DNA from 2 places in the Pseudoalteromonas sp. SW0106-04 genome. Region 1 is predicted to be linked to the other one. Evidence: predicted binding sites of a transcription regulator. Region 1 holds the regulator's gene; the other holds the start of a gene.
The links. The regulator MetJ, encoded in region 1, represses methionine synthesis genes. The targets are predictions, from matches to a motif close to TAGACGTCTAGACGTCTA.
Positions count from the first base shown of each region.

Region 2: a site for MetJ is predicted at 3,299-3,316, ahead of metK (methionine adenosyltransferase). Genes of this name have one in related genera too.

Region 1 covers NZ_BCAI01000003.1:283,293-294,481, reverse strand. The annotation lists gene W04_RS06000 (methyl-accepting chemotaxis protein) at 1-1,539, shown strand, start outside; gene W04_RS05995 (gamma-butyrobetaine hydroxylase-like domain-containing protein) at 1,628-2,002, opposite strand; gene hslU (HslU--HslV peptidase ATPase subunit) at 2,054-3,382, opposite strand; gene hslV (ATP-dependent protease subunit HslV) at 3,394-3,912, opposite strand; gene W04_RS05980 (SPOR domain-containing protein) at 4,067-4,597, opposite strand; gene priA (primosomal protein N') at 4,617-6,842, opposite strand; gene rpmE (50S ribosomal protein L31) at 7,067-7,282, shown strand; gene W04_RS05970 (malic enzyme-like NAD(P)-binding protein) at 7,748-8,992, shown strand; gene metJ (met regulon transcriptional regulator MetJ) at 9,184-9,504, opposite strand; gene metB (cystathionine gamma-synthase) at 9,684-10,844, shown strand; gene metL (bifunctional aspartate kinase/homoserine dehydrogenase II) at 10,854-11,189, shown strand, end outside.
Region 2 covers NZ_BCAI01000002.1:112,524-123,712, forward strand. The annotation lists gene W04_RS03095 (divergent polysaccharide deacetylase family protein) at 1-263, shown strand, start outside; gene W04_RS18675 (DUF1328 domain-containing protein) at 525-698, shown strand; gene W04_RS03100 (hypothetical protein) at 808-1,005, shown strand; gene tkt (transketolase) at 1,069-3,060, opposite strand; gene metK (methionine adenosyltransferase) at 3,428-4,579, shown strand; gene W04_RS03115 (START domain-containing protein) at 4,654-5,301, opposite strand; gene W04_RS03120 (CYTH and CHAD domain-containing protein) at 5,276-6,799, opposite strand; gene W04_RS03125 (TIGR04211 family SH3 domain-containing protein) at 7,003-7,593, shown strand; gene W04_RS03130 (winged helix-turn-helix transcriptional regulator) at 7,714-8,196, opposite strand; gene putA (bifunctional proline dehydrogenase/L-glutamate gamma-semialdehyde dehydrogenase PutA) at 8,453-11,189, shown strand, end outside.

The DNA of each region.
Region 1 (11,189 bases):
TATCGTGATGACTTTAACAACGTCGAGGCTTTACAGCGCGAAATCGGCTTGCACCCAAAAGATGCCCTTTATGGCGCTCTACGCAGCGCCGTACATGAAGTCGAAACTCTTCTTAAAGAGCGACAAAACTTTGAAATGCTGGCGCTGATGTTACAACTTCGTCGGGCTGAGAAAGATTTTATGTTGCGCCTTGATGTGAAGTATCTAGGGAAGTTTGACACCCATTTCAGCGCATTGAAAAACAAAGTGCAAAGCGCGGGGTTTGATGCGCCATATCGCACTAAGTTAATCACCCTCCTTGATGACTATCGCAGTAAATTTAAAAGCTTGGTTGATGCGCAACAACGCTTGGGCGTTGATTTAGAGTCTGGCGCGCTGGGGCAATTGCGCCAGTCCGTTGAGCAAAGTGACAAGTATGCTCGCCAAGTGCTGGGTGCCACGAAAGAGATGATAGAGCAAGAGATGCGAGTGACTCAGATCACTGCTCTGACAATTTTAGTGATTGCTGCAATCTTGGTGGCGGCGCTGCTGACAATGACCAGTCGCGCGATTATTCAGCCAATTGATAGAGCGGTCAGTGCTATTACCCGTATTCGTGAGACCAATGATTTAAGTATTCAAATTGACACCCATGGCAATGACGAAATTGCGACGCTGACCAGCAATATCAATAACCTCACCGCCGGTTTTAGAGGGCTTATTTTTGATGTAAACAATGCCCTAGCGACACTGAACGCCGCAACAGAAGACCTAGCTAGCACCACCGCATCAACCAGTACTGGCGTACAAGAGCAGTTACAAGAAGCTGATATGGTGGCCACAGCGGCCACCGAGATGCAGGCAACCATTCATGATATCTCTGGCAACACAGAGGAAGCTGCGAAACGAGCGCAAACAACCAATGAAAGTGCTTCTCAAGGGCGTCAGGAAGTGGATGCCACCGTATCTCGTATTGCCCAGCTCTCGGACTCGCTTGGTAATGCCTCTGGGGTGGTTGGTGATTTAGAGAAAGATGCTGACACCATTGGTTCGGTACTGGATGTTATTCGCGGTATCGCTGAGCAAACCAACCTCCTAGCGTTGAACGCTGCCATAGAAGCGGCACGGGCGGGTGAGCAAGGCCGTGGCTTTGCGGTGGTTGCGGATGAAGTACGTTCATTGGCGCAACGCACACAAGACTCCACACAGGAGATAGAAAATATTATTTCTGGCCTGCAACAGCGGACCCAACAAGTTGTGAGTATTATGCAACAGTGTCGCGATCAAGGCGGTGAGAGTGCAGAGCAAGCTTCTCGTGCCGGCGACTTACTGAGCTCGATTACCCAAGAAATTGAAACCATAATGGAAATGAGTACGCAAATCGCGGTGGCCATTGAACAGCAATCACAGGTTGCCTCTGAAGTGAATCAAAACGTGGTGCGTATTCGTGATATTGCGGAGCAGGCCAGTGGCCATGCAAGTAATAATGCCCATACCAGTGAGGAAGTAGCAGAGCAGGCTCGGGTGTTGCACGATGCCGTGGCTAAATACAAGGTTTAGAAAAAGCCGAAGACAGTAACATAATAAAAGGGGGCGAAAGCCCCCTTTTTTGTACTCACCCACCCTAGTTGGTGGCAACGCACTTAGCTTAAGGCGTCACCTTAATCGCAATGCTTGCATCACGCTGGGCATTCGCAGCTTTAAGTCGCGCCAAATAACTCTGCCAGAGATTATCTTTGTTGCTGGTCAGTTCGGCTAAGTAGCGAAAGCTGTATAAGCCACTGAGATGGCCATCATCAAAAATTAAGCGCACGGCATAGTGGCCAACAGGTTCGATTTTGTTGATACCAACATCCCGTTTGTTGGTAACGAGGTTTGGCTCGCTTTGATGGTGGCCTTGTACTTCGGCAGAAGGGGAGTGTACACGCAGGAATTCAGCACTGAGCTCGGCGCTATCGCTATTGTCAAAGTGAATGTCTAAGGTTTTTGAACGCTGATGATAGTGTAAGGTTGTTATCAACATAAACCAGCCTCAGTAAAAAGGGCTTGGGTGGAGTTGCCCAAGCCCATGCCGTTATAAAATAAAGCGGCTTAGGTCTTCGTCTTGCACCAAGTTACCCAAGTGCTGATTGACGTACTCGCCGTCAATGGTAAGACGTGAGCCTGCCTTATCGGAAGCATCGAAGGATATTTCTTCCATCAATCGCTCCATGACTGTGTGTAGTCGACGAGCACCAATATTTTCTGTCTTTTCATTCACTTGCCATGCTGCTTGAGCAATGCTGTCAATAGCATCATCAGTGAACTCGATGGTGACTTCTTCGGTATTCATAAGCGCGATTTGTTGCTCCGTTAACGAAGCATGCGGCTCAGTCAAAATGCGCTTAAAGTCATCGGCGCTGAGGGCGTCCAACTCAACTCGGATCGGTAAACGGCCTTGTAGTTCAGGGATTAAATCTGAGGGTTTGGCCATTTGGAACGCGCCAGAAGCAATAAATAGAATATGGTCAGTTTTCACCATACCGTGCTTGGTGCTCACACTTGAACCTTCAATAAGCGGCAGCAGGTCACGTTGTACTCCTTCACGGCTTACATCTGGGCCATTTGCTTCACCGCGCTTACAAATTTTGTCTACTTCATCTAAGAACACAATACCGTGCTGCTCAACGGCTTCAATAGCGAGCTCTTTAACATCTTCGGGGTTAACCAGTTTGGCGGCTTCTTCCTCAACAAGTAGTTTGAAGGCTTCTTTAATCTTCAACTTGCGCTTTTTGGTTTTGCCGCCGGACATGTTTTGGAACATGCTCTGTAGCTGGTTGGTCATTTCTTCCATGCCGGGCGGTGACATGATTTCAACATTAGGCGCTTGCTCAGCAACATCGATTTCAATTTCTTTATCATCGAGCTGACCTTCACGTAATTTCTTACGGAAACTTTGGCGGGTACTGCTATTTTCACTCGGCTGTGACTCGCCCCAGGTGTCTTTAGCTGGTGGCAGTAATGCGTCTAAAATACGTTCTTCTGCAGCTTCCTCAGCACGGAAGTGGTGTTTCTTCGCCTGCTGCTCACGAACCATCTTAATGGCAATGTCGACGAGATCGCGGATAATAGTCTCTACTTCTTTGCCAACATAGCCAACTTCAGTGAACTTAGTCGCTTCTACTTTCAAAAAAGGAGCATTAGCAAGTTTGGCTAATCGGCGTGCTATTTCAGTTTTACCCACACCGGTTGGGCCGATCATAAGGATATTTTTCGGTGTTACTTCCTGGCGCAGGCTCTCGTCAAGCTGCATACGGCGCCAACGGTTGCGCAGGGCGATAGCCACTGCTTTCTTAGCATTGCTCTGACCAATAATGTGTTGATCAAGCTCGTGAACGATTTCTCTGGGAGTCATAGCTGACATGGCAGCTCCTCTTACAATTCTTCGATAGTTTGGTGGTTGTTGGTAAATACGCAGATATCGCCAGCGATTTTTAAGCTGCGTTCAACGATTTCACGCGCACCAAGCTCGGTGTTTTCTAGTAATGCGATTGCGGCTGATTGGGCAAAGTTGCCGCCGCTACCAATCGCAATTAGGTCATGTTCAGGCTGTACCACATCGCCATTACCAGTAATAATCAGTGAGGTGGTTTCATCAGCAACAGCAAGAATGGCTTCGAGTCGCCTTAAGGCTCTGTCACTGCGCCAATCTTTGGCCATCTCTACAGCGGCTTTGGTTAAATGCCCTTGGTGCATCTCTAATTTACTTTCAAAACGCTCAAAAAGGGTAAACGCATCGGCTGTACCGCCTGCAAACCCGGCGATCACTTTACCGTTGAAAAGACGACGCACTTTACGCGCGTTGCCCTTCATTACCGTGTTGCCGAGCGAAACTTGGCCATCGCCGCCAATAACAACCTTGCCTTCACGGCGTACAGAAACGATTGTGGTCATGTGTGTCCTTATACCCAGTCTGGGTGTTTGTAACTGTCTAATAGCGAGGAAATATGGGCATGAAAAAGGGATTTCAAGGTAAACTTGCAATCCCTTTATGTGATTTGCTGTGCCTGCTTGGTTATTTACATGGCGATAACGGCTTTCGCTTTGCCTAATTCCACAACCAGATGCCACAGCCCATGATTTTTGCCTGACGCTTAAGCTTGTTCTTATCGCTCTCTGCGCCGCGCTTAGTTGGATAGGGGCCTAAACGTACTCTAAACCAGACGCCATTGCTGCCTTCAGTGCGCCTGATTTCTGATACTAGCCCGACAAAGGCTATTTTGGCCTTGAGCGTTTCCGCCTGCGCATAGGTTCTAAATGACCCACATTGCATTTGATAAGGGCCTTTTTGCTCAATTTCTTTGACCTCAACCTCTATCTCGGCTTGTTTTATTTCGTTGATAAATTCGGGCGTTTGCGGCTTTTTAATTTCTGGCTTGGAGGCGCTTGGTTTCTGCTTAACTTGCTCAACAGCCTCAGGATCAGCATGGGTTTTTATATACCAGAGGCCGTAAGCGAAGCCGGCGAGTAACAAAATGGCCAAAGCAATAAGCACAAGCGGCAGAGGCTTTTTTGCTGGGGCTTTTTTGTTCTTACCACGCTGAGGTCGTTTGCGATTTATATAGTCGTGCTGCGCCATAATTGTTTTTGTGTTCTCTTTACATCATGTCTATGGGATCAACGTCCAAATTCCAGCGTACTTTTTGCGCCAGCTTATTACTACCTAGGTAGTTCATTAGTTGCGCCAAAAAGCCGTGTAGCGCGCCTCTATCTTGCCCTTGAATATGCAATTGATAACGGTATTTGCCAGCGACTCGCTCGAGCGGTGCGGGAATCGGACCCAGCAATTGTATCTTAGGCACGGGGGCTGCGGGAACTAAATCCGATAAAAAGCGCAACAGTAGCGATAAATCATGCGCTTCCGCCCTTAGCAGGGCTAAGTGCGAAAACGGTGGCATTTCTGTTTCATGGCGCTCTTGCAAAGCATAACGGGCAAAGTGTTGGTAACCATTATTGACTAAATCTTGCAATAGTGGGTGCTCTGGGAAGTGAGTTTGCAGTAACACGGTGCCTGGTTCGCCACTGCGCCCTGCGCGTCCTGCTACTTGAGTCACTAGTTGTGCTAAGTGTTCGGTGGCACGGAAATCACATGAGTATAACCCGGCGTCGACATCAAGAATAATGACTAGGCTGACATCGGCAAAGTGGTGGCCTTTGGCTAGCATTTGTGTGCCCACCAATAAGCGTGCGCCGCCGCGATTGATGGCAGCCAGTTCTTCCTCCAAACTGCCTCTACGTCGTGTTGAATCTCGGTCGATACGGCTGATGGGTGTGTCGGGAAATTGCTCGCTTAGTGCTTCTTGCAATTGCTCGGTGCCCAGTCCCACTGGGTTTATTTGTGTGCTACCACAATCCGGGCATTGCATGGGTGGTGCACTTTGCTCGCCACAATGATGGCACACCAAACGACGCATGGCCTTGTGGTAGGTCGCGCTGGTGCTACAACGCGAGCAATCGCTGAGCCATCCGCACTCATGGCAAATGAGCGAAGGGGAAAAGCCGCGACGGTTCAAAAATACCATCACTTGCTTTTGTCTCGCCAGCTCACGCTTGATATAGGCAAGGGCGCTATGGCTGAGTCCAGCCTCAAGGTGCTGACCTTTAATGTCTATGAGTTCAAATTGATTGTCACTGCTGGTTTGTGCCCGTTGGGTGAGACTGAGCAATTGGTACTTATCGGACAATGCACGGTTGAGTGTTTCCAGGGCAGGGGTCGCGCTGCCTAGAACTAAGGGAATGTTTTGCTGTTGCGCACGATAAGCAGCCAGATCTCGGGCGTGATAGCGTAGGGTGTCTTGCTGTTTGAATGAGGCGTCATGCTCCTCATCGACAATAATCATGCCTATGCGTAAAAACGGCATAAAAATCGCTGAACGTGTGCCGATCACTATGGCACAGCTACCTTTTTGGCAAAACCGCCAGGTTTGCAAACGCTCATTATCTGTCAACGCTGAGTGCCAGAGCATAATTGGCGTATTGGGGAAGCGGCGGCGAAAGCGATTTACCGTCTGTGGTGTTAGGCCTATTTCGGGGACCAAGACTAAGGCTTGTTTGCCTTGTTGCAAAACCTCCTCTAAGCACTGCAGATACACCTCGGTTTTGCCGCTGCCAGTGACTCCCTCAAGTAAAAAAGCGGAAAACCCAGGAGATTGATTAATGGTCGTGCAGGCGACAGCTTGTTCGCTGTTTAACCTTGGTTTGTTGGCCACTTGTAATGGCTGCTCGCGCCATTGACTATCAAACTCAACTGCTTGAGTTATTAGTTTTTTATTGATGAGGGCATCAATGGTGGCTTTGGAGTAGCCCAGAGCTTTAATTTCCGTGGTGGGCGATTTCCCTGATTCAGCTAGCTGCTTAAGCAAGGCTTGTTGCTTTTTCGCCCGCAGTGTCGGTTGTTGTTGCCCTTGCTTGGTGAGTTGCAGGTAATTAATGCTGGTTTTATCAATATCCGCGCCTTCACGCAGCGCTTTTGGCAAAGCGGTAAAGACGGTTTCACCTAATGGATAATGATAATAGCGAGCAGTAAATTGCAATAACTGTAGGTGACTGTCATCAATAATGGCAGTGCTATCGAGCACGGCTTTAACGGCTTTGACTTTATCTTCCGGCATCTCTGTGCTGGCTTTTACCTTTAACACCATACCGGTCAGGACACGCGAACCAAAAGGAACACTGACCCTTACCCCTACAGTCACGGCGCGAGAGCACAACTCGATGGGCAATAAATAGTCGAAGCTACGGTGTAAGGGCACCTTAAGTGCTACTTCAACGTAGCACGGGGTCGCGTTGCTACTGTGGCTGTTGGAATCGCGAGATGATGGCAACAAAAATCAGGCCCCAAGAACTAGAATATAGCGCTAATGTACTAAATTCATGGCGCAGTGAATAGCCGCAATTAAAGCTTGAACATTAATCAGGAGTCAAATAAAATACGCGGCCTTAAGGGTGCTGAGCGGGTTATATCCATGCTTTGGCACATTGAAACTAACGCGTATGGTGCCAAACTTCGGGTTTGGAGAGCGATACGGCCTATTTAGAGGTAACCCCCATGAAAGAAGGTATCCACCCTAAGTACGAAGCAATCAACGCAACGTGCTCTTGTGGCAACAAATTCCAGACAAGCTCTACCCTGTGTAAAGACATTCACCTAGACGTATGTTCAGAGTGTCACCCATTCTACACTGGTAAGCAAAAGATCCTTGATACAGGTGGTCGTGTAGATCGCTTCAATAAGCGCTTCGGTGCGCTTAGCAGCAAGAAGTAATCTTTGCTTGTCGAGAAAAGCACCTTCGGGTGCTTTTTTTGTGTCTATGATTTTTATCCATCCCCATTATTCATACTAGCCATTTCACCTTAAGCTCTAGCTCATTTAAAGTGACAAAAAAGCACAATAATGACGCTAAAGTTCACTAAAATTCACTTACTTTGTTATTAGCGAACAATAAGATTCGTTATCCGATCGGTATTCTTTTTAGTTATATTAAGTTATTCGGATATAGCATTATGCATGGCTTTAGGTGGTTTTTTATGCATGCATAAGTCCCTATAGTGCATGGAATATCAAAATTTACACATAAAGCTTTAGATAATGTGCATGAACTTGGGCTTAAAACCCTTTAATTTCGTACAACAGGATAGACCTGATATTGCTTGAATATATTTAGAAAAGCGGTATGGTTTGCCTTAACTAGCTGAACTCTCACATACATTTCTAGCAGGATACTCGTTCATGTCTGACTTTCGTGAAAAAGCCCTCGATTACCACGCTAACCCCGTTCCAGGAAAAATTAGCATTGAACTCACCAAAAGCGCCGAGACCGTTAACGATCTCGCTTTAGCCTACAGCCCAGGTGTTGCAGAGCCGGTGCGTGAAATCGCTGCCGATGCTAACAATGCTTATAAATACACGGCTAAAGGCAATATGGTTGCTGTGATCTCTAATGGCAGTGCCATTTTAGGGTTGGGTAACTTAGGGCCGTTAGCGTCTAAGCCGGTCATGGAAGGCAAGGCACTACTGTTTAAGCGTTTTGCTAATCTTGATTCCATCGATATCGAGGTGAAGCATCGCACCACGGAAGACTTTATTAACACTGTAGAAAATATTGCCGATACCTTTGGCGGTATTAACCTCGAAGATATTAAAGCCCCAGAGTGCTTCGAAATCGAGCAAGCGCTCATTGAACGCTGTAATGTGCCAGTATTTCATGATGATCAACACGGCACTGCTATCGTCACTGCCGCAGGCATGCTAAACGCTTTAGAAATTCAAGGTAAAGATATTCGTGATGCCCTGATCGTGTGTTTGGGGGCTGGCGCAGCGGCAGTTGCATGTATGGAACTGCTTATTAAGTGTGGTGCCCAGCGCGAGCATATTTACATGCTTGACCGTAAAGGGGTGATCCACACGCGTCGGGATGACTTAAATGAATATAAGCAATTATTTGCTAACAACACCGATAAGCGCACCTTGCAAGACGTTATTGCTGATGCCGATGTGTTCGTTGGTGTTTCTGGCCCAGATTTGCTCTCAGCTGAAGACCTTAAATTGATGGCCGACAAGCCGGTCATTTTTGCCTGTTCTAACCCAGACCCAGAAATTAAGCCGGATGTGGCACACAGTGCGCGCAAAGACTTAATTATGGCCACTGGGCGCTCTGACTACCCGAACCAGGTGAATAACGTACTGTGTTTCCCATTTATTTTCCGTGGTGCACTGGACGTGCGTGCCACCGCTATCAATGATGAGATGAAAATTGCCGCTGTAGAGGCTATTCGCAGCATCGCCAAGGAGCCAGTACCTGAGTCAGTGTTAACGGCATCTGGAGTGAGCGAATTAGAGTTTGGCGCGCAATACATTATTCCCAAGCCTATGGATCCACGATTATTGCCACGCGTAGCGAAAGCCGTGGCGCAGGCGGCTGTGGACTCAGGTGTTGCGCAAATTGATATGCCAGCGAATTATATGGCTGAGTAATCACTTTACTACTCAGCGCTAGAAAAAGAAAACCCAAGCTTAGTGCTTGGGTTTTTTTATGGCTTGCAAAGAGTAATAGCTTCACTAACCGCTTCTCATACAGGCCGACTTGCGACATCTATGAACAACACTAAGCTAGCTCCTGCAATGAGGCCTAATGCTCAGGGGTTAGTTAAACTTGCTTGTCTTTGTTAGTCCTCTCCGATAACAGGCACTTCCACACCCATTTCTTCCATAATTTTTCTCACCTCTTCAGGTACCTTCTCCGGATTATCTTTTCGGAGATCTTCGTCATTTGGCAGCGGTTGACCAGTAAAGGCATGTAGAAATGCTTCACACAGCAACTCACTGTTGGTGGCATGACGAAGATTATTCACCTGGCGGCGAGTACGTTCATCGGTTAATACTTTTAAAACATTGAGCGGGATGGAAACGGTAATTTTCTTTACCTGTTGGGCTTTTTTTCCATGCTCCGCATAAGGGTGAATGTATTCACCATTCCACTTGGCCATAATTTGCGTCTTATTTTTGGTCACTTAGGCATCAATAAGGGCGAAATTTTATCGCGTTGGTAAGGATAGTCAAATATTCATAAATTAGCTATTTAGACGTATAAATGTTTTGACTTCTAAATTGTGTTAATTTAACCTTTTGGACGTCTAAACATCCATTTTCTTGATTGGGGGCAAATATGTCACAACTAAAAAAAGACACCATCGCCGTGCGCCATGGTATTGATGCTGATAAGCACCATGGTGCGGTGGTGCCACCCATTCATTTATCGACCACTTATTCCTTTGCCGATTTTGATAGCAAACGCGAATATGATTATGGTCGTAGTGGTAATCCCAATCGGGATATTTTGGCGCAGACCTTAGCGCAACTAGAAGGGGGAGAGCACGGAATTATCACCGCGACAGGTATGGCCGCAGTGCATCTAGTGACGCAGCTACTGACACCCAATGACACCCTAGTGATCCCCCATGATTGTTATGGCGGCAGTTATCGCTTATTTACCTCTTTAGCCAAACGAGGGTTGCTCAAGGTTGAGGTTATCGATTTCACTCAATCAAACTGTTACCAACGCTTAGTGGCCGCCAAACCCAAACTGGTGTGGATTGAAACGCCCAGTAATCCCATTTTGCGACTCACGGATATCCGCGCAGTGTGCGATGCCGCGCAGAGCATCGGTGCGCTGGTTGCAGCCGACAACACGTTTTTATCTCCCGCCTTACAGAACCCATTGTTATTGGGTTGTGATGTGGTGGTGCACTCGACCACTAAATATGTCAATGGTCACTCCGATGTGGTCGGTGGTGCGGTGATCACCAAAACCAAAGAGTTGGGTGAAGAGCTGGCATGGTGGGCTAATAATATTGGCATTACCGGCGCCGCTTTCGATAGCTATCTCACCCTGCGTGGTTTGCGTACCTTGAAAGTGCGCCTTAAGCAGCATGAAGAAAATGCCTTGGCGATTGCTCAATACCTTGAACAGCATCCTAATGTGCAGTCAGTTTACTATCCAGGGTTGAGTTCGCACCCACAACACGACTTGGCAAAAGCGCAGCAACAGGGCTTTGGCGGTATGGTGAGCTTTGATATTAAAGGCCAGCTGCAAGACAGTGCAAAATTCCTCACCTCAGTACAGCAGTTTACTTTAGCGGAGTCGTTGGGCGGGGTGGAAAGCCTTATTTGTCACCCGGCGACCATGACTCACGCGGGCATGGATAAAGCCGCACGACTTGAGGCTGGGGTCGGCGACACGCTTATCCGGATTTCTGTAGGTATTGAAGATAAACAAGATCTTATAGATGACTTAGATGCCGCTTTTAACGCGTTAGCAAGCAAATAAGAGGATACTATGACTCAGGTTGTACATAAGTTTGGTGGTTCGAGTCTCAGCAACGCGGCGCGTTACCATGCGGTCGCCAATATTGTTATCGGCAACAGCCAACTCGGTGACGTGGTGGTGGTCTCTGCGGCGGGGAAAACCACGGATACGCTAGTGAAGTTGTGGCAGGCCTATCAACAGCACGATAGCCATGGCTATCATGATGTCTTGCAGTTGCTACGCACCCATCAGCATGAGCTTATTGATGAGCTATTAGCAGCGCACCAAGCCCACGCTCTGCAATCACAGCTTAATAGTGAGCTTCAGCGCATAGCTGAGCAATTGCAGACAAACACCTTAGATGAG
Region 2 (11,189 bases), on a different contig from region 1:
TTGCTCGCCATGTTTTTCTCGATAATATCACCACCGAGCAGCAACTACGTTATCGTTTTGAGCAGCTAAAGACTCTCGCCGATAAGTATGACTACGCAGTTGCAATTGCTCACCCCTACCCCGAAACGTTTGCCTTTTTGCAACAGGCATTGCAAGAGCTCGAGGGCGAAGGTTTCCAACTTGTGCCTTTATCTCAGCTAGTGCAGCAGCGCACAATTCGGCTTGCGCAGGCCGATAAAAAAAGTGTAACCGAGGAAGAGTAGAGGCCTCTAAAACAATCATAAGTGGCATGGCTGCTGATGACTGGACTCTGGTGCCGATAAACCACCTCCTCAGTATTCAACACCTGCCCAAGTGCTTGTTCTATGAACATAAAATTAATCTGTATCTTTTACACAAACAGTGAAAGCTTTTCTTTTCCTCTAGAGCACAAAAAACAACAAACCCATTAAAATCAACACTTTAAAAGTTGGCATGGACTTAGCAACGTATATTCCGAAACGCAAATCTATGGAGGGTACATTATGTTAGGTTGGTCAATTGCATTTTTAGTTATCGCTTTGGTCGCAGCACTTTTAGGTTTCGGTGGCATTGCTGGTGCAGCCGCTGGCATCGCTAAAATTATTTTCTTTGTATTCTTGGTACTGCTGGTTATCTCCCTTGTTGCTGGCGCCATTCGTGGTAAAGCGCCAAGGTAGTTATTAGTTTTACAGCACAAGCGGTCACAGGCGGGATAAAACCCGCGACCGCAACCAAAACACGTTTTTTGAATCCAGATTTAAAGAGTTAATATCTAAGGAGAGTTCTATGTTTAATCATTCAGCAACAAAAGCATTTATCGCTACATTATTTGCCGCAGTATTCGCTATGGGCTGTGAAGACAGTGGCGGTGCCGAAGAGGCAGGTGAAAAGATTGATGAGGCGATCACAGACACTCAAAACGCGGTCGAAGACGCGTGTGAGAATGTTAAAGAAAACGCCGGTGCAGAAGAAACAAACTGCTAATACAGGCTTATCTTCAAACAAAAAACCCGCGAAGTTCGCGGGTTTTTTTACGTCTCTAATTATTTAAAACTGACTGTTGGCCGCCGCAACCACATTGTCTACGGTGAAGCCAAAGTGCTTAAACAATTCGCCCGCTGGCGCTGATTCACCAAAGCTAGTCATGCCGATAACTTTACCATTCAAACCAACATACTTGTACCAGAAGTCGGCAATGCCTGCCTCTACGGCGACACGGCGAGTCACACTGCTGGGTAGGACACTTTCTTTGTACTGTGCGTCTTGTTGATCGAACAAGTCCGTTGATGGCATAGACACCACGCGTACCTGACGACCTTGAGCGCGAAGCTCAGAAGCTGCATCCATAGCAAGTTGTACTTCCGAGCCTGTGGCAATCAGGATAACTTCTGGCTCGCCATCACAGGTTAATACATACCCACCTTTTTTCACATCAGCAAGCTGCTGCGCATCGCGTGCTTGCTGAGCAAGACCTTGACGCGTAAAGACCAGCGACGTTGGCCCATCTTTGCGCTCTATCGCTTGCTGCCACGCAATGGCTGATTCAACTTGGTCACATGGACGCCAATTCACTAGATTCGGTGTATAACGTAGGCTCGCCATTTGCTCAACCGGTTGGTGAGTCGGTCCATCTTCACCCAGGCCGATGGAATCGTGGGTGTAAACGAAAATGCTAGGCGTCTTCATAAGAGCGGCCATGCGCACCGCATTACGCGCATACTCCATAAACATTAAAAAGGTTGCACCGTAAGGAATGAAACCTTTGTGCAAGGCAATACCATTCATAATGGCGGACATGCCAAATTCACGCACCCCATAGAAAATATAGTTACCTGACGCGTCGTCTTTACTAAGGCCTTTTGAACCACTCCAAATCGTTAAGTTCGACCCTGCCAAATCGGCTGAGCCGCCCATAAACTCAGGTAGCATGGGGCCAAAGGTATTTAAGGCATTTTGCGATGCCTTACGTGTTGCAGGGCTATCAGGGTTTGCTTGTAACTGCTCAATATAGGCTTGTGACTTCTCGGCCCAATCAGCAGGCAATTCACCATTTTGGCGACGTTCAAACTCCGCAGCAAGCTCAGGGTATGCCGCTTTGTATGCCGCAAACTTATCCTGCCAACTTTGCTCTGCTTGCGTGCCCTTCTCTTTGGCGTCCCACTGTTGATAGATATCATCAGGAATCGCAAAGGCGTCATGAGGCCAACCTAAGAACTCGCGAGCAGCTTTAATTTCATCATCGCCCAACGGTGCACCGTGGCAATCATGGCTTCCTGATTTATTCGGAGAGCCGTAACCAATCACTGTTTTACAACAGATAAGCGTTGGCTTGTCACCTTGGGCGCGGCCTTCATCAATAGCAGCGCGAATAGCCTCGCTATCGTGACCATCCACATTACGGACCACGTGCCAGCCGTAAGACTCAAAACGCGCGGGAGTGTCGTCACTAAACCAGCCTTCAACCTCACCATCAATAGAAATACCGTTGTCGTCCCAAAACGCAATCAACTTACCAAGGCCTAGAGTTCCTGCAAGCGAACACGCCTCGTGAGAAATCCCTTCCATCAAGCAGCCGTCGCCCATAAAAGCGTAAGTATAGTGATCAACAATTTCATGGTCAGCGCGATTAAATTGAGCAGCAAGGGCTTTCTCCGCGATTGCCATTCCTACCGCATTGGTGATCCCCTGTCCAAGCGGGCCCGTAGTAGTCTCAATACCCGGAGCATAACCGTATTCAGGGTGGCCCGGAGTTTTTGAATGAAGCTGACGGAAGTTTTTAATTTCCTCAATAGGAAGATCATAGCCGCTTAAGTGTAAAAGCGAATAAATCAGCATTGAACCGTGGCCATTTGAGAGAATAAATCGGTCACGGTCAGCCCAGTTAGGGTTGCTCGGGTTATGCTTAAGATAATCGCGCCACAGTACTTCGGCGATATCGGCCATGCCCATCGGGGCACCCGGATGACCTGATTTAGCTTGTTGAACCGCGTCCATGGAAAGCACGCGAATGGCGTTTGCAAGTTCTTTGCGTGATGGCATGAATTCTCCTACCTTTAAATGTATTTGCGCTGGGGCTTCACTCGCGCTCATGCTGGCGCGGGTAAAGAATAAGACGAAAGCCCATTCTTACTTATTCATCTGCCCCCTGCAATTAAAAATTGGGCATCGAACGAGTAACTTTAGAATTACTCATAACGAATAAAAATACTGATAACTAAAAGAGTACAAAAACACCAAGCAATAAAGGTCAAAAGACCGCTATACAATCAATTTTATTTAGACGTCTAGGCGTAAAAAGCTAGGAAATCACCTGTGATTTAGCTAGAATACGCGCCTTAATTTATGCTGCGCTCAACCCAGTGGCTGGTATGATCTTGGGAAGCGCGATACTTGTGAGCAGAAACTTATGGCAAAACATTTATTTACTTCTGAGTCTGTGTCTGAAGGACACCCGGATAAAATCGCTGACCAAATTTCTGATGCGGTACTCGATGCTATTTTGGCGCAAGATCCCCATGCCCGTGTAGCCTGCGAAACCTATGTGAAGACCGGTATGGTGATGGTCGGTGGTGAAGTCACAACCAGTGCTTGGGTCGATATTGAAGAGTTAACGCGCAAAACCGTGCGTGAAATCGGCTACACCCATTCCGATATGGGCTTCGATGCCGACTCATGTGCAATTCTAAACACCATTGGTAAGCAGTCTCCTGATATTAATCAAGGTGTTGACCGCGCTCGTCCAGAAGAGCAAGGTGCAGGTGACCAAGGCTTGATGTTTGGTTATGCCTGTAATGAAACCGACGTGCTCATGCCAGCGCCCATTACCTATTCACACCGCTTGGTACAACGCCAAGCCGAAGTGCGCAAAAATGGTGAATTACCCTGGTTACGTCCAGACGCCAAGTCACAGGTAACCTTTGCTTATGAGAATGGCAAGGCCGTTGGTATCGATGCCGTCGTGCTGTCAACGCAACACTGCGATTCTATTGCGCAAGATGACTTGGTTGAAGCGGTCATGGAGACCATTATCAAACCAACGCTACCGGCAGAGCTTATTACCGATGCGACTAAGTTCTTCATTAACCCCACTGGACGCTTCGTGATCGGTGGCCCGATGGGGGATTGCGGCTTAACTGGTCGTAAAATCATCGTTGATACTTATGGCGGTATGGCACGTCACGGTGGTGGCGCATTCTCAGGTAAAGATCCATCGAAAGTGGACCGCTCTGCCGCTTACGCAGCACGTTACGTTGCTAAAAATATAGTCGCGGCCGGCCTGGCCGATAAATGCGAAATCCAAGTGTCTTATGCCATTGGCGTTGCCGAGCCAACCTCCATCAGTGTTGAAACCTTTGGCACCGGCAAATTAGACGAAACGCGTTTAATCGAACTGATCCGCAAGCATTTCGACTTACGTCCTTATGGTTTAATTCAAATGCTTGATTTAGAACGTCCGATTTATCAGCCTACAGCGGCTTACGGCCACTTTGGTCGCAATGAATTCCCATGGGAAGCGACCGATAAAGCACAGGCACTTAAAGCCGACGCTGGATTATAAGTGAATTACCTATAAGTTAATTGAAAAGCGCCTATATGGCGCTTTTTTTATAGCTATAACCCCACTCTCGGCAGTTAATCCTCGCCGCAATCGCCGGCACTGATTGGCACGACTTGCAGAGCGTGTACTGCTGCTAACTGACTTTTCAAGCTCATCATAGTTTTAGATACACTTTTCAACGATACTTTATTACTGAGCCAGCGTGGAAGCTTACCACCTGGGTCGGCAAAAACCTGATAGCGGATAAGTAAGCCGTCGTCTTGCTGCGTCATTCGCCAGTTAGCAGTCAAGGTTGTGATGCGTATCCTATCACTTTTACGAGCGATATTTGGGTTATAGGCATGCACCCGTAACTCAGTGGTATAGTCATTGACACGCTGATAGCAACTTTGTGTATAAAGCTCCCTATCAGCAACGGGCCAAGGCGAATTAATCACCGTGTATACGCGGTTGCGATTGCCTTGAGAGTGCAAAAGACGAACTTCTTGTACTGCATGCAACCACTGCGATGCTTGTTGGGTGTTATACAGTAGCGTCAGTAACTGAGCTGTGCGGGCGTCGGCAACGAAAAGCTCAGCATAAATATGGTAGATACCATCTTTACTGACGGTATAGACCACTTTCAAATCAGGGAGGTTTTTATAATTCCGCCAAGGTTGGATTTCAGCCCCAGCTGCAAAGCTGAGGCTAAGTAGGCTAATCGCGCCAATAAGGTTGAACATCACGAGTCGCTTCTCGGCTTTGCTCCATGGCACTCAACAGACTATCGGTTTTTTGCGTCAACCAAGCCTGAATTTTGATGAATTGCTCGCTCTCATTACCTTGGCACAGCTGACCAAGGTAATCGAGGGTGAATAATTCAAAAGTGCCGTGCACAATATCTAGCCATGGCGCCCGAAAGCTCATGCGCAAAGACTCATCAAACAATGCGCCCAAACAACAGCCACTTAAAAGATTGCGTTCCAAGCGCTGCTTAAGCTGTAAGTACTGCTCGCTGGCTAGCGGCTGTTGAGGCTCAACGAGCTCTTTCATTTCCTGCCAATCATAGTCGAGTAGCCGTGCCGCCAGATCATGAATTGGCTGTTCACCAGCCTGAAGTTGCGCTTGCCCCCATGATTGTCGCCACCCTCGCTCAGTCAACCAGATTGTTAAATCTAACAACAGCAGGTTATAGCGTGTGCTAGTGAATATAGCCTGGACATCGTCAATGCTTGGTTGGATGGATTTTAGATCGCCTATCACCTGAGTCAGCTCTGGTGCTGCATTGATTTTCTTATAATAAGCATGCTTTTTCGAGGTAAAGGTTTTCAGTTGAATCGCCGTCTCGACCCAACTTAACTCGCTCAGTAACCACTTAAGTTCGCCGCGCAGACGCTCGGTCGCTTGTTTTTCAACGATATCGCTGAATAACCACAAACTATGGCGAATAAGACTGACACCATCGGTTACCCGTTTCAGCGTTTTAAGGGTCGGCTTTTGGAAATAACATTGTTCGTGTTTTTGTACAAAAGCAATGCCATAACTCAAGCACTTCTCCAGTGCCCGCTCTTGGCTGTCATCGTTGCTCAGCGGCACAAGGCCAATCTCTTTACTGGCTTTGAGCGGCTGATCGTCCGCCAGCCGATAACCTCGAGCTGCCTTTGAGTAATAACCCATGCGTAGAGGCAGGTTATCGATTAATTTTTCAGCTAGGGAAAACAGCTCACTGCGCTCACCCTTTACTAATTCAATCTCAAGCTCGCAAATCGGCTCTACATTGGCGTTGGCCGATACCTCACCCTTATCCAGCACCACCTCTATTTCAGTCCCTGCTTGGGTTTCAACTAACCAAGTGCGACGAATAAAGTTAGTACTAAATAGCGGATAGAGATTGTCGGCTAACGCGTCCACTTGCACCCCATGAGGCCAAATACTGGCATCAAAGTCGTGCAGCTCTGGACGATTTCCGTCAATAGGCAAATTGTACTCTGGACGCTGGTGCAGCCCACCCACGTTCTCACCTGCAAGCTTAATGGTTTGCTCACAAACGCCGTCACAACAGCGAGTACGAAGACCAATATCTAATGCTCTAAGCTCTCGGCTCGGGGTGTCGAAATAAGCATTTTGCAGGTTGCGTGCGGGTTTATTTTTTACGGTTTTTGCAAACTGGGTAATGAGTGCGGGTATGGACGGTATCACCGCCTCGGAAACTAAAAACTTAAGCTCTATCTCAGTGTCCATGCGCTATAGGAAGACCAATGAAATCGTCAAAAGCACAACATAAACAAAGCCGCCTACGAATGCAAACATTTTGCCATTTGGCCGTGCTATTTTGCCCCTTTACCCGCGTCGGTGAGTTACAAAATCACCCTTGCCAATCACTGCGCCAACCCATACTATGCTGGGATTGGAGAAATTATTTACGTAAAACAAGGTTAAGTTGGATGGTCAAACACGCCTGTGTCGCGCTCGCTTTTATGCTCAGCGCATTGTTCACCACCGCAGCACACGCAGAACAAGGCACCGCCTATATCAGTGATGAACTGTATATTTTTATGCACTCTGGAGCAGGTAAAAACTACCGCATTTTAGGTTCAGTTGATGCGGGCACGCCAGTGACACTGGTGAGCGGTGAAGAAAATAACGGCTTTCTCGAGATAATCGATGATAAACAGCGCCAAGGCTGGGTTGAAACTAAGTTCATCAACCAAGATAAAAGTTTAAAGATTCAATATCAGGAACTTGGTGAGCAGCTGGCACAAACTCAACAGGCGTTGCGCAATGCCCAAGCACAGCTTCCCGAGCTACAAACGCTGAATCGCGACTTGCAGGAGCAAGCCCAGCAGTTGCAAGCTCAGCTAGATCAAGCGATTGCCGAGCGCGACGCGCTTAATGCTAAACAACAAGGCTTAAAGGCCAAAGAAAAGCGACAGTTACTCACCTACGGTGGGGCAATTGCATTTATTGGTCTATTCTTAGGAATAATCCTCACCGTTATTTTGTCGCGCCGCAAGCGCTATGACGGATGGGCATAATCATTATTTTCAATTTGCATTGAGCCAAAAAGAGCACCTAGGTGCTCTTTTTTTTGCCAGTCGCTAATAGCGCTATTCGTAAACTCTATATTACAGCTTGTGTTTGCATGCTCAGGGCATTCACAGCTCGATACTGAGCCCGGTATCTTCTTTTACTTTTTCAATCACCATATACGTATGATGCGTACCGACCCCAGGAATATCCACTAAATCTCCCAGTACTTGGCGGTATTCGTTCATATCACTGACCCGCACCTTGAGTAAGTAGTCGTAGCCTCCAGCAACCATATCGCACTCCACTACTTGTGGTGTATTGAGGATATGCTCTTTAAAAGTTTTAAATACCGAGGTATTAGATGTCACTAACGACACCTGCACATGGGCCAATAAACTTTGGTTTAATTTTTGCTCACTGAGCTTAGCATGATAGCCTTCAATAAAGCCTTCTGATTCGAGCCGTTTTACACGGTCGAGGCAAGGGCTAGGACTGAGGTTAACTTGCTTAGCTAAATTGACGTTAGAGATCCGACCATTGCGTTGTAAAACGTCGAGAATAGCGAGATCGATTCGGTCTAAGGTGCGAGGTTTAGCTGTTAAAGACATAGCAGCATTTTATACGGACAACGAAGAAATATGCCCTGTAAATTATCGTATTTCGAAAAATTAAACCAGCATATTCTGCGGCATTTTCATTAGAATGCCCGCGAATATGTATTCATATTGAGTGCAATCTCACCTTCGCGTTTTAGCAGCGGGGTGACCTACACTGTAGTAATTGTCGTAACCGAGGCCCCACCATCTCACCTTGTGGTGTGGGTACAGTTGCTATTTTTAGACTCCATGATTTTGAGGGTTGCTTATGTTATTTGAAGGCAATTTGATTACTGAATGCCCTATCCGCCAGAAGATCCGTGACTTTTATCGTATCGATGAAAACGAAGTCATTGATCATATTTTACCACTGGCTGAAGTAGGCGTTACGGCACGCAGTCGCGCTTGGGAGCGCGCACGACAAATGGTATTGAATATTCGCAAGGACCAAGATGGTCAAAACGGTATTGATGCCCTGTTAAATGAGTTCTCCCTGTCGACTGAGGAAGGGGTGGTGTTAATGTGTTTGGCAGAAGCGCTATTGCGAGTGCCAGACAAAGAAACACAGGATAATTTAATTCGCGATAAACTCGCTAATGGCGACTGGAGTTCGCACTTAGGTAGCAGTGAGTCGCTATTTGTTAATGCCTCATCGTGGGGCTTGTTGGTCACCGGAAAAATGGTGAACTACACCGACAAAAACAAAGAAGAACAGTTTGGCCTGCTAAAACGCACCATGGGCCGCCTTGGCGAACCGGTGATCCGTAAAGCAGTGAACTATGCCATGAAGATCATGGGCAAGCAGTTCGTTATGGGGCAAACCATTGATGAAGCCATTGAACGCGCCGAAGAAACCGAGCGCAAAGGCTATGTTTACTCATACGACATGCTAGGGGAAGGCGCCCGCACTATGGCGGATGCTGATCGCTACTACGACAGCTACGTCAATGCAATTAATGCCATTGGTAAAGCGGCCAACGGTCGCGGCCCAGTAAAAAGCCCCGGCATTTCCGTTAAATTATCAGCAATTCATCCACGCTACGAGTTCACCCACCGTGAACGCGTTATGTCAGAGATTGTGCCCAAGCTAAAAGAGCTTGCACTGTTGGCGAAAAAATACGATATCGGCCTCACCGTTGACGCCGAAGAAGCCGACCGCCTAGATATTTCTCTTGATGTCATTGAAGCGGTATACAGCGATCCCGATTTAGGTGACTGGCAAGGTTTTGGTCTGGCGGTACAAGCCTATCAAAAACGCGCTATTTTTGTTTGTGAGTGGCTTACAGAACTTGCTCGTCGCGTAGGTCGTAAACTGATGGTGCGTTTGGTTAAAGGCGCTTACTGGGACACCGAGATTAAAACCACACAGCAAGACGGTTTAGAGCACTTCCCGGTCTTCACCCGTAAAGCTACCACCGATGTGTCGTACAAAGCCTGTGCCATCAAACTAATGGAAGCACGTGATGCGCTATTCCCACAGTTTGCCACTCACAATGCTTACACTGCAGCGACCATTTTAGAGGTCGCTAAAGGTGACCATCACGGCTTTGAATTCCAGCGCTTACACGGCATGGGTGAATCTCTTTACGACCAAATTGTACTCAAAGAAAAGATTCAATGTCGTGTGTATGCGCCAGTGGGCCAGCATGAAGATTTGCTTGCTTACTTGGTACGTCGCCTACTTGAAAACGGCGCCAACTCGTCATTTGTAAATGCCATTGTTGATACTAAGCAACCGGTAGAAGCACTGCTGCCAGACCCGGTAGAGACCCTGCAGGGTCTGCGTAATAAATACAACAAGCAGATCAAATTACCTATCGAGCTTTATGGTAGTGAACGCGCCAACTCAAAAGGCTTAGACCTGACTGATATCAATGCCATCACGCCGCTAAAAGAAAACCTTGATACCTGGTTCGAAGAACATCGTATTAGCGACGATCAGGTTGCTGAGGGTAACTTAGCAGTGCGTAACCCTGCTAATCACAAGGAAATCATCGGCCAATTGCATTTGCAAAGTGGCGAAGAGATGAAGACCTTATTGGAAAATGCCGAAAAAGAGTTTATCTCTTGGTCAGCAACGCCAGTAAAAGAGCGCGCAGACTTATTGCGTCGTGTCGGCGATATCCTTGAGCGCCACCATGATGAGCTGGTTGCCTTGTGTATAAAAGAAGCCGGGAAAGTGACCCAAGATGGCATCGATGAAGTCCGTGAAGCTGTGGATTTCTGCCGCTACTATGCCGCACGCGCCGAAGAACTGGCCGAGGACGAGCGTTTCGAGGCACGTGGCGTGATCCTCTGTATTAGCCCATGGAACTTCCCACTGGCTATTTTCCTTGGCCAAGTTGCAGCGGCTATCGTTACTGGTAATACCGTGATTGCCAAGCCAGCGGAGCAAACCAGTCTTATCGCTTTGCGCGCCATTGAACTGATGCATTCCGTCGGCTTGCCACAACATGTGGTGCAGCCAGTGATTGCTCGCGGTAGCGAAGTGGGTGAACATATTGTTCCTGATGAGCGCATCCAGGCCGTGATGTTCACAGGCTCCACAGAAACAGGCACACTGATTTCCCGTACCTTAGCGGCTCGTAACGACATCCAAGTGCCCTTGATTGCCGAAACGGGCGGTCAAAACTGTATGATTGTCGATTCGACAGCGCTGCCGGAACAGGTTGTTGATGATGTCATCAAGTCTGGCTTTCAAAGCGCGGGTCAACGCTGTTCGGCATTGCGCGTGTTATTTATTCAAGAAGATGTTGCCGATGGCATGATTGAAATGCTCAAAGGCGCATTGGCCGAGTTGCATGTGGGCGACCCTGCCTACCTGTCTACCGACATCGGGCCGGTGATTGATGAAAAAGCACTGAAAACCCTCAACGATCATGTTGAGTACCTCAAAGGCAATGCGACCTTGCATTATGAATGTGCGATTCCTAATAACAGCGAGAACGGCGCGTACTTCTTTGCTCCGCGACTGTATGAAATCAAAGATTTATCGGTGCTCAAGC